DNA from 3 places in the Ureibacillus suwonensis genome. Region 1 is predicted to be linked to each of the others. Evidence: predicted binding sites of a transcription regulator. Region 1 holds the regulator's gene; each other region holds the start of a gene.
What was found. Region 1 encodes Rex, which represses fermentation and respiration genes when NADH is low (regulators of the CRP and FNR family bind a similar motif). Its sites were predicted from a motif close to TTGTGAAATATTTCACAA; they were not measured.
Positions count from the first base shown of each region.

Region 1 (3,285 bases):
CAAGCACTTCCTTGCTGTCTAAATCGAGATGGTTTGTCGGTTCGTCCAAGACAAGGAAGTTCGCTTTTTGCATCATCAGCTTTGCAAGGGCAAGCCGGGCTTTTTCTCCACCGGACAGTGCGTTGACAGGTTTTAACACATCATCGCCGCTGAATAAAAATTGCCCCAATACGGTGCGGATTTCCTTCTCGGGCAGTAACGGCCATTCATCCCACAGTTCATTCAGCACCGTTTTATTACTGTGAAGTTTTGCCTGATCTTGATCATAATAGCCGATTTTGACATTCGTTCCGTATCGGATGTTTCCGGAAAGTGCCGGCAAATCTTTCACAATGGTTTTTAAAAAGGTGGACTTGCCGACACCATTTGGACCGACGATGGCCACCCGATCCTGCCGGAAGATACGCAAATTGATGTTTCTCGAAACGATATGATGTTCATCATAACCGATGGCCAGGTCATCAACGGATAACACATCGTTTCCGCTTTGCCGTTCAATGTCGAAACCGAATTTTGCGGATCTTTCATCGCCTGCCGGGGCATCCATCCATTGCATGCGTTCCAGCATTTTTCTCCGGCTTTTCGCCAGTTTGGACGTAGATGCGCGGGCGATGTTCTTTTGAATGAACTCTTCCAGCTTGGCTTTCTCATCCTGCTGCTGTTCATACATTTTTAAGTCGCGTTCATATTGCTTCGCTTTTTGATCCAAATAATCGCTGTAATTTCCAACATATTTTGTGACGCGGCCTCTTGATACTTCATATACGATATTGACGATCTGATCCAAAAAATAGCGGTCGTGGGAAACCATTAAAATGGCACCGGAATAGGATTTTAAATAATTTTCAAGCCAGCTTAATGTTTCAATATCCAAATGGTTGGTAGGCTCGTCCAAAATTAATAAATCCGGTTTGCTGAGCAGCAGTTTTGCAAGGGCAAGACGGGTGCGTTGACCACCGGATAAGGAAGAAACGGGTTGGTCATACATGTCGGGATAAAATTTCATTCCATGGAGGACGGAACGGGTATCCGCTTCATATTGGTAACCGCCCGCATCTTTGAAGGCATGCTGCAGTTGGTCATATTCCGCCATGATTCGGGAGTAATTCGTCGGATTTTCATAGACGGATGGATCCGCCATTTGCTGCTCCAATTCACGCAACCGCATTTCCTGCTTTTTCAACGGTTCAAAGACCGTCATCATTTCTTCCCAAATGGTCCGCTTCGATTCGAGGCCTGTATGTTGCTCCAAATAACCGATTGTTATATCTTTAGGAATGATGATTTCCCCGGAATCGTATGACATTTGACCGGCGATGATTTTTAACAGGGTGGATTTCCCGGCCCCGTTACGTCCAACCAAAGCAACGCGGTCCCGATGTTGAATTTCCAGTTTGACATCCCTTAATATTTCATCAGATAGGAAAGATTTCGACAGTTGATTCACTTGAAGTATGATCAATTTTTACACCTCAATTCACTCTTCTATAGTGTAATAGAAGAGGGGATTTCAAGCAATGCGCATGCTTTACTTATTGAGCTATGTTTAGTAATATAAAATCAATTTCGATTTGAAAGTAAACAGGGGGATTATCGTGGTGAAAAAAGATATAAAAATTCCACAAGCGACAACAAAAAGACTTCCTCTTTATTATCGCTTCTTGCAAAATTTCGCAAATGCCGGAAAACAGAGAGTTTCATCTCAAGAATTAAGCGAGGCAATGAAAATTGATTCCGCAACAATTCGAAGAGATTTTTCTTATTTCGGAGCTTTAGGAAAAAAAGGATACGGATATGATGTTGCATACTTGCTGGAATTTTTCCGGCAAATTCTCGACCAGGATGAGGGGGCAAACGTTGCCCTTATTGGTGTGGGAAATTTAGGAAATGCTCTATTAAAATATAACTTCCAGAAAAATCATAATACAAGAATCGTCGTTGCTTTTGATACGAAGGCGCCGATGGAGGGGCATGAAGTCAATGGGATCCCGGTTTATCATCCGGATCGATTAGAGGAAATGTATCAAAAATATAATGCGGAGCTTGCCATCTTGACGGTTTCTTCGCGTTCAGCCCAAGCCATTGCGGATCGCCTGGCAGCCATCAATGCAAAAGGGATATTGAATTTTACACCGGTCCGGCTGAACGTTCCGGATACGATGAAAGTGATGAATATCGATTTGGCTGTGGAATTGGAGGCTTTAATCTATTTAATTCGCAATAGTGATTGATGAAAAGTTTTCACAAACATTCATTTGATATGTAATGCAAAATGTGTCGAATTGGGGTAAAATAATTACATATTTAGAGGAGGTGGCATCAATGGTTGTGCACTTAAGTGCAATTTCACCAGCAGCTCTTGTCGTTATAGGGATTGTGGCTTTAATCATTTTTGGACCGAAAAAATTGCCTGAATTTGGACGAGCAATGGGAACGACATTGCGCGAGTTCAAAAAAGGTACGCAAGGGTTATTAGATGATAACGAAAGTACAGAAAAAAAGAATATTATTGAAATAGATCAGCAGCAAAAATCCATTGAAACGGTTGAAACGAAAGAAAGAGAACAGAATAAGTAATTTTGAGGATGTCTAGCAAATGGATCCAAAAGAACTTCCGGTTATAGAACATATAGAGGAATTAAGAAAGCGCTTAATCATATGTGCGGTTTTTTTCGTTATTGCATTATTTGCTGGATTCTACTTGGCGGAGCCGATTATCAAATACATTCAGTATGATGCAGAGCCATTTATCGAACACTTTAAGCAGAATAATGAACAGTTGGATCAATCAAATGAACTCACGTTAAATGCTTTTAAAGTGACCGATCCGCTCACCGTTTATTTGGAAGTGACATTTTTTGTTGCATTGATTTTGACATCGCCGGTGATTTTATATCAACTTTGGGCGTTTGTTGCACCGGGATTGTATGAAGCGGAACGGAAGGCGACATTAAAATATATCCCTTACGCTTTCATCCTGTTTTTGGCGGGCGTATTGTTCGGTTATTTTATCCTTTTTCCGAATGTCATGAATTTCATGATGAATTTGTCCGAGCGGTTAGGAATTCAACAAGTGATTGGGATAAACGAATACTTTTCCTTTCTCTTCAAATTGGTGATTCCTTTTGGGCTTTTGTTTCAACTCCCGGTCATCACCCTGTTTTTATCACGGCTCGGTGTATTGAATCCGAAGTGGATGGTCAAATTCAGAAAGTATTCTTATTTCGTGCTCTTTGTGATTGCCGTACTGATTGCGCCGCCTGATTTGGTTTCGTATATCATCCT
Region 1 is NZ_JBHSNQ010000033.1:41,093-44,377, reverse strand. Features, by position in the region: gene ACFPOH_RS02740 (ABC-F family ATP-binding cassette domain-containing protein) at 1-1,462, opposite strand, end outside; gene ACFPOH_RS02735 (redox-sensing transcriptional repressor Rex) at 1,599-2,231, shown strand; gene ACFPOH_RS02730 (twin-arginine translocase TatA/TatE family subunit) at 2,323-2,577, shown strand; gene tatC (twin-arginine translocase subunit TatC) at 2,597-3,285, shown strand, end outside.

Region 2 (3,285 bases), on a different contig from region 1:
CGCGTCACCACGGACACCCTTGCTCTTGGCTAACCTCTACTTCTGTCTTCGGGGTTCGGGACTTACACCCTATAGTTCATGTACATGCCGGGCGCACAAGGAGAAAGGAGAATTTGAGTACACTCAAATTCTCCTTTCATCAATTTTCGGCCTCCATTTATTTGACCCGTTATTCATGAAATTTCCTCCACGGTAATGTATATTGTTTTTGATATACTTTTTCACTCAACAGTAGATGGAGGAACTTCAATGCAGCAATTGATCGATATAGGAGTCAATTTAACGGATAAGCAATTTGACAATGATCGAAAAGAAGTGATTGAACGGGGGATCGAAAACGGTGTCGTCCAAATGATATTGACTGGCGCCAGCTTAAAAAGCAGCAAACAAGCTTTGGAAATTGCAAAGAACTATCCAAACACGCTGTTTTCCACTGCCGGCATTCATCCCCATGATGCAAAAACTTTCACGAATCACACAATGAATGAATTGGAAAAGTTGGCACAGCATGACGAAGTGATTGCCATAGGGGAATGCGGCCTGGATTTCAATCGGATGTTTTCTCCCCAAGACATTCAAGAAAAATGTTTTGAAGCCCATCTGGAGTTGGCAAGAAAACTTTCAATGCCACTCTTTTTGCACGAACGCGATGCCCATGAACGCTTTTGCGAAATTTTTGCGGGCTTTCGCGATTTGGCGGAAAAATCGGTGGTCCACTGTTTTACAGGCAATGTAGAGCAAGTGAAAAAATATGTTTCGATGGGATTTTATATAGGAGTCACTGGATGGATTTGCGATGAACGTAGAGGACAAGATTTGCAAAACGCAGTAAAATTCATTCCTCTGGACCGTTTATTGATTGAGACCGATGCACCGTATCTTCTTCCACGGAACATGGAAAACAAACCCAAAAATCGTCGGAACGAACCGGCCTTTTTGCCGCATATCGTCAACGAAATTGCAAAATATATGGGTGTAGAACCGGAAGTTGTTGCAAAATCCGCAACAGAGAACACAAGAAAGTTGTTTAAACTGCCGGAAGTCTAATTTGACATGATGCTTTCATTCAGACGGCTGATCCGTCATGAATGAAAGCTCTTTCTTTAGTTTAAAAGCTGCCTTTCACATCGAAAGACAGCTGTACAAATTTAAATTTTGCCGATAACGACTTTCCATCTGTCAGGACCTTCTTCAATATATTCCCAAGAAAATTGACCTTCCCGTTCCATCATAAATTGATAATATAACGGTTTTGGATCGTGGTCATTGATCAGTTCCATATATTCGCCGGATTTCAACCCCTCAAATGTCTCAAAAATTTTTGCATGGCGAATTCTCGGTTCAAAATCCGGAGCAATTATACTGACAGAAATTTTTTTCATATTCGTAACCTCCATTTTCATTTCAATGCTTTCAACATCAATCATAGCTTTGTATTGATGAATGGGTTGTGAGATAAAACACACTCTGCAAAATTTTTTATTACAAACAATCCATCACTATGTTAAAGTAATATATAACATACATGTTTAAAGGTGTTGAATTTATGAATAATCAATCCATCCAATCCCTTCTTCAACAATTTGCTCCTTTTAAAGATTTGTCAGACCATGAAATGATGCCCATTGTGAATATTGCAAAATCCCGCCAGTATCAAGCAGGTACCCATGTATTTATGCAGGGGGATCCTTTGGCAAACGTTTACTTTATCCAAGAAGGAATGATAAAAATTTACCGCACCGATTTGCAAGGAAAAGAACAAATCCTTAATGTACTCGTTTCAGGGCAAATGTTTCCCCATCAAGGGTTTTTTAGAAAAGGAAATTATCCTGCCCATGCACAAGCGGTGGAAAAATCGCAATTGATTTATATTCCGATTCATTCCTTTGAAGAATTTTTAATGAAGAATCCTCAAGTATGTATAAAAATTTTCCGTATTCTGGGGGATTTAATCGTTGACCTGCAAAATCGTTTGGAAGAAAAAATTTTACAAAATTCTTATGAACAAGTCGTCTCCCTTCTGATCCGTTTGGCGAAAAACCATGGTCAAGAAATGGAAAACGATATTTTTATTATAAAAAATCAATTCACAAACCGCGATTTGGCCAACATGATTGGCACCAGCCGGGAAACGGTCAACCGTACGCTAAATCAATTGAAGAAAAAAGAACTGCTCCGGGTCAATAAAGAGGGCCATTTCATTCTGAATATCGGGCAATTGAAAGAGGAACGCTATTGATGGGGAACATTTTGAAGGATCATGAATGCCCTGTGAAATTCCGTAAACCAAATCAAAAAGGGGAATTTGAATACGCTCAGATTCCCCTTTTCATATACCTAACTTATTTAATTTACAGTAGTCTTGGTATCATTCCAAACCGGCTTGCGTTTTTCAAAGAACGCCCGGATTCCTTCCTGCGCATCGGGATGCTTGCTGTTCAAAGCAATCACTTCTGTCGCATAATTGAGCGCTTGGAAGTCTTCCATATGAATTTGTTGATAGAATTGCCGCTTCCCTAATTCAATGATATTTAAACTTTGTTTCGTCACTTCTTTTGCCAACTTTTCCGTTTCCTCATCCAGCAATTCGGCTGGAACCACTTTGTTTACAAGACCATGTTGAAGGGCCTCCTGCGCAGTAATAAAGTTCCCGGTAAACAACATTTCCACCGCTTTTTTTCTACCTATATTACGGCTCAAAAATACCGCAGGCGTACTGCAAAATAGACCGCTATTAATACCTGGTGTTGCAAATTTGGCTTCTTCGCTGGCAACCGCCATATCACTGGCTGCAACCAATTGGCAGCCGGCTGCAACCGCCGCTTTTTTCACTTTTGAAATAACCAGTTGCGGCATCTCGCGCATTGTACGCATCACTCTATAGCAAGTTTGGAAAAGCTTCAGCACTTCATTTTCTGTCTTTTCTTCAATTTCCCGCAAACTGTGTCCCGCACAAAAAACTTTGTCGGAACCTTCAATCACAACGGTTTTCACTTCCCGCGCCGCTGCGATCCGCTTCAATAGTTCATCCAATTCTTCAAGCAAATCCAAGGTTAAAGTGTTAAATTCCTGCATATTATCGATGGTAATGTAACCGATTTCCCCTGTTTGACGATATTGTAAATATTCCATTTCTCCACCCCTTTTCTTGTATAGTTTCATTTTGAATCTTCTGATTTTTCTGGTCAAGAAAATTAAATTTACTTTTTTCAACATTTTTTATGCCTTTTGGAAATCGGCTTTGATTCCAAGAAAAATCCTTCATAATTTTAATCCACATTTTGA
Region 2 is NZ_JBHSNQ010000015.1:29-3,313, forward strand. Features, by position in the region: gene ACFPOH_RS01505 (TatD family hydrolase) at 250-1,047, shown strand; gene ACFPOH_RS01510 (DUF2249 domain-containing protein) at 1,149-1,382, opposite strand; gene ACFPOH_RS01515 (Crp/Fnr family transcriptional regulator) at 1,547-2,239, shown strand; gene ACFPOH_RS01520 (enoyl-CoA hydratase-related protein) at 2,347-3,132, opposite strand.
Region 2: ACFPOH_RS01510 (DUF2249 domain-containing protein) is a predicted target of Rex. The motif match lies at 1,449-1,466, and genes of this name have one in related genera.

Region 3 (3,285 bases), on a different contig from region 1:
CGATTTTTTTGTACCCTAAAAACAGAAAAAAGGGCTGAGCCGAAGGTCGATTCAATCGACTTTTCGGACAGCCCCTTTTCATATTTATTAATAAGCCAAACCGTATAATGCTTTGATATGTGATAGGTAGCGTACGTGGCTTGCTTCTTTCATTAATGAAGCTGGCAGACCTTTTAATAAAATATTGTTGCTGCCGACTGTCGCTACGCCGTCTTTGCGTCCAAGGCTTGCAAGGGTACCGGAGTTCACTGGGCTGAACTCTTTTAATTTTTGCCCTTTAATTGTGGCATAAATGTTGTAACCTGCAAATTCACCCATTTGCCATGCGTTTTGGGCAGTAGGGGCATATAATGGACGGCCTCCGCCTTCAGGAAGCGCAACGGAAGCGTCACCAACCACGAATACATCCGGATGGGATTTGGAGCGTAAGTATTCGTCAATGATGGCTTTACCGCGGTCGCATTCAAGGCCGGATTCTTGTACGATTGGCAGAGCTGCTACACCGCCTGTCCATACAAACGTATTGGCTGTGATAGTTGAGCCGTCTTTTAATGAAATCACATTGCCTTCCACGCCTGTTACAGGAAGACCTGTCAAGAATTCAACGCCGCGGGCTTCCAAAGATTTTGTTGCACGTTCAATGAGTTCATCAGGCAATACCGGCAAAATTTTTGGACCTGCTTCAATCAATTTGATTTTTAATTCGCCAGGGTCTACGGCGTATTTAGCGCAAATGTTTGGAGCGTTATCGACGATTTCACCGACAAGTTCCACACCTGTTAGACCGCCGCCGCCAATGACGATGGTTGCATCCGCTTCGTCTTTTGTTTTCGCATAAGACGCAATTTTGTTTTCAATATGATTGTAGATTTTTTTGGCGTCATCAACGGATTTCAATACCATTGAATTTTCTTCCAAGCCTGGAATGCCGAAGAAACCGGTTTGGCTGCCAAGTGCCACAACTAAGTAGTCATAGGATAAAACAGAACCGTTTGCCAAGAATACTTCTTTATTTTCAACATTAAAGGATTTTACTTCTTGGATTACTGTTTCAATATTTTTGCCTTTAAATAATTTTTTTAATGGAAAGGAGATTGCTTTTTCTGAAATTGTTCCTCCGGCTAGGCGATGCAATTCAGTAATTAATTGATGATCGGGATATTTATTGACAACTGTTATTTTTGCTTCATCTTCATTTGCATATTTACGTAAAGTTAAGGCAGTTAATAAACCACCATAGCCAGCACCTAAGATGACGATGTGTTTTGACATATTATTCCTCCGTCCTTACTTTATTAAATGACAACCATTATTGATTTTTACGTTCAGCTGAAACTTCCAAGAAGGCGTTCGCAAAGCGTAAAAGTTTTTGAACTTCCGGATTTTTTAACAGTTTTAACACGCCGAACAAGCCGATTGATTCACTGGATTCATCAGCACGATCTTTGGCTTCAATGGCAGTCTGTGCCAAGTTTTTGACTGTGCCGACAACAGGTTCGGAAACTTCTTTGATTGCGTTCACTGTATCGCTTTTTAACACTTCATCTGCCGCCACTTGTTGCGCAAAATCGTAAGCTTTTGTAAGAAGTCCCACCAATTCAGCCAGCTTTGGGAGTTGTTCTACTAAATATGTCAAGGACTCTTGCACTTCAGGTTTTAATAACTGATCGAGTAAATCTTGCTTTTCCTTGTTTACAGCGGACTCAACTTGATTCACTAATTCTTCTGACATACCCATTCTCCTTTACTTATCTTTGTGCCCATCTAAAAACAACATTTGGGAAGAAAAAACTCAACATGAAACTATGTGAAACATTTAACAAAGTTTACTACAGTTTAAATATAATACAAAAATCCGTTAAATCAAGTGCTGTTTTTACAGAGGGCAATATTGTCTTCAACAAAAAGAAATGAAAACGTTTTCCTTTTTTATCACCTTTTTATAAAAAAGAAAAGCATATCGTTTTTTGAAAATTTATAAAATTATGCCAATTATATTGCGAAATTGTTGAGTTTTTTTGAACTTTATTTTTTCCATTAATTGAATTATACGCTTTATCTATTTTAATTTCTAATATTATTTTGTTATTTGTTTTTATAAATTGATAAATAACTATCATTTTTTATTATTATGTTTACACCCAAAAAATTTATGTTGTTGAAAAAGGAAAAAATTCAGCTGGGATGCTGAATTTTTTTGTTATAGGTATATTCACCATTGGTCGCTTCTATTAATGCTTTATTTTCAATCGGTATACGTATGGATAACATGATCAAGTTGAGAACGGTGAACACAATGGCTGTGAAGTAGGCTTGGAACATCATCGGCAATAGAATGATTTCACAACATACGACCAGGTAATTCGGGTGTTTGAAAAATGCATATGGTCCCGTTTTAACGGTTTTAGCCCCGGGCAGGACAATGATTTTTGTATTCCAAAACATCCCTAGTGATGATAAACACCAAACTCTCAAAGATTGCACCAGTAAGAAGAGGAACAATAGATAGCCAAAAAAAGGGGATATTGATCGTTCAAATACAATGACTTCCACTATGAGACTGATAAAGAAACCGGCATGGAGCAAGATCATGAACGGATAATGGGAAGCCCCCGCTTCGTATGCACCAAGTTTCCGCATTTGTTTTTCATTCCGTTTTGCGATAATCAATTCGCTGATTCTTTGCAAAATGACGAAGGAGATGGTAAAAATAAAAATCTGCAACTTAATCCCTCCATTGGAGCAGTACGGCTTCCCCGCTAAATCCGGGTCCCAGAGCGACCAGTAAACCGTATGCCCCGGCTTTACCCGCAATTTTCATATATTCATCCAAAACGTATAATACGGTCGGTGAAGACATATTGCCGTTTTCTTGCAGAACTTTTTTGGAAAGGGCGGTATGGTTTTCGCTCAGTTGAAGCGCATCCTGATAGGCAAGCAGCACTTTCTTTCCCCCGGGATGAGCGATGAAATGTTCCAGATCTTTTAATGAAACGCCTGCTTCGTTGAAAAATGATTGAATAAACGGCCCAAGCCAATTTGAAATAATCGTCGGGATATCTTTTGAAAAGATGACATGAAATCCATCATTTTTTATATCCCATCCCATTACATTTTCTGAATCGGGCATCCATTTTGAAGCCGTTCGCAGAATATAGGGGATCTGTTTCCGGGTTTCCACTTCCGCTTCATCGCCGCAGACCAAAGCGCAAGCGGCACCGTCCGCAAAAAGGGAAGCTCCGACCAGGTTGCTTTTTGAATAATCATTGCGCTGAAAGGTGAGGC
Region 3 is NZ_JBHSNQ010000077.1:49-3,333, forward strand. Features, by position in the region: gene ACFPOH_RS09050 (NAD(P)/FAD-dependent oxidoreductase) at 88-1,272, opposite strand; gene ACFPOH_RS09055 (DUF1641 domain-containing protein) at 1,310-1,732, opposite strand; gene ACFPOH_RS09060 (isoprenylcysteine carboxyl methyltransferase family protein) at 2,176-2,724, opposite strand; gene ACFPOH_RS09065 (type III polyketide synthase) at 2,726-3,285, opposite strand, start outside.
Region 3: ACFPOH_RS09055 (DUF1641 domain-containing protein) is a predicted target of Rex. The motif match lies at 1,806-1,823, and genes of this name have one in related genera.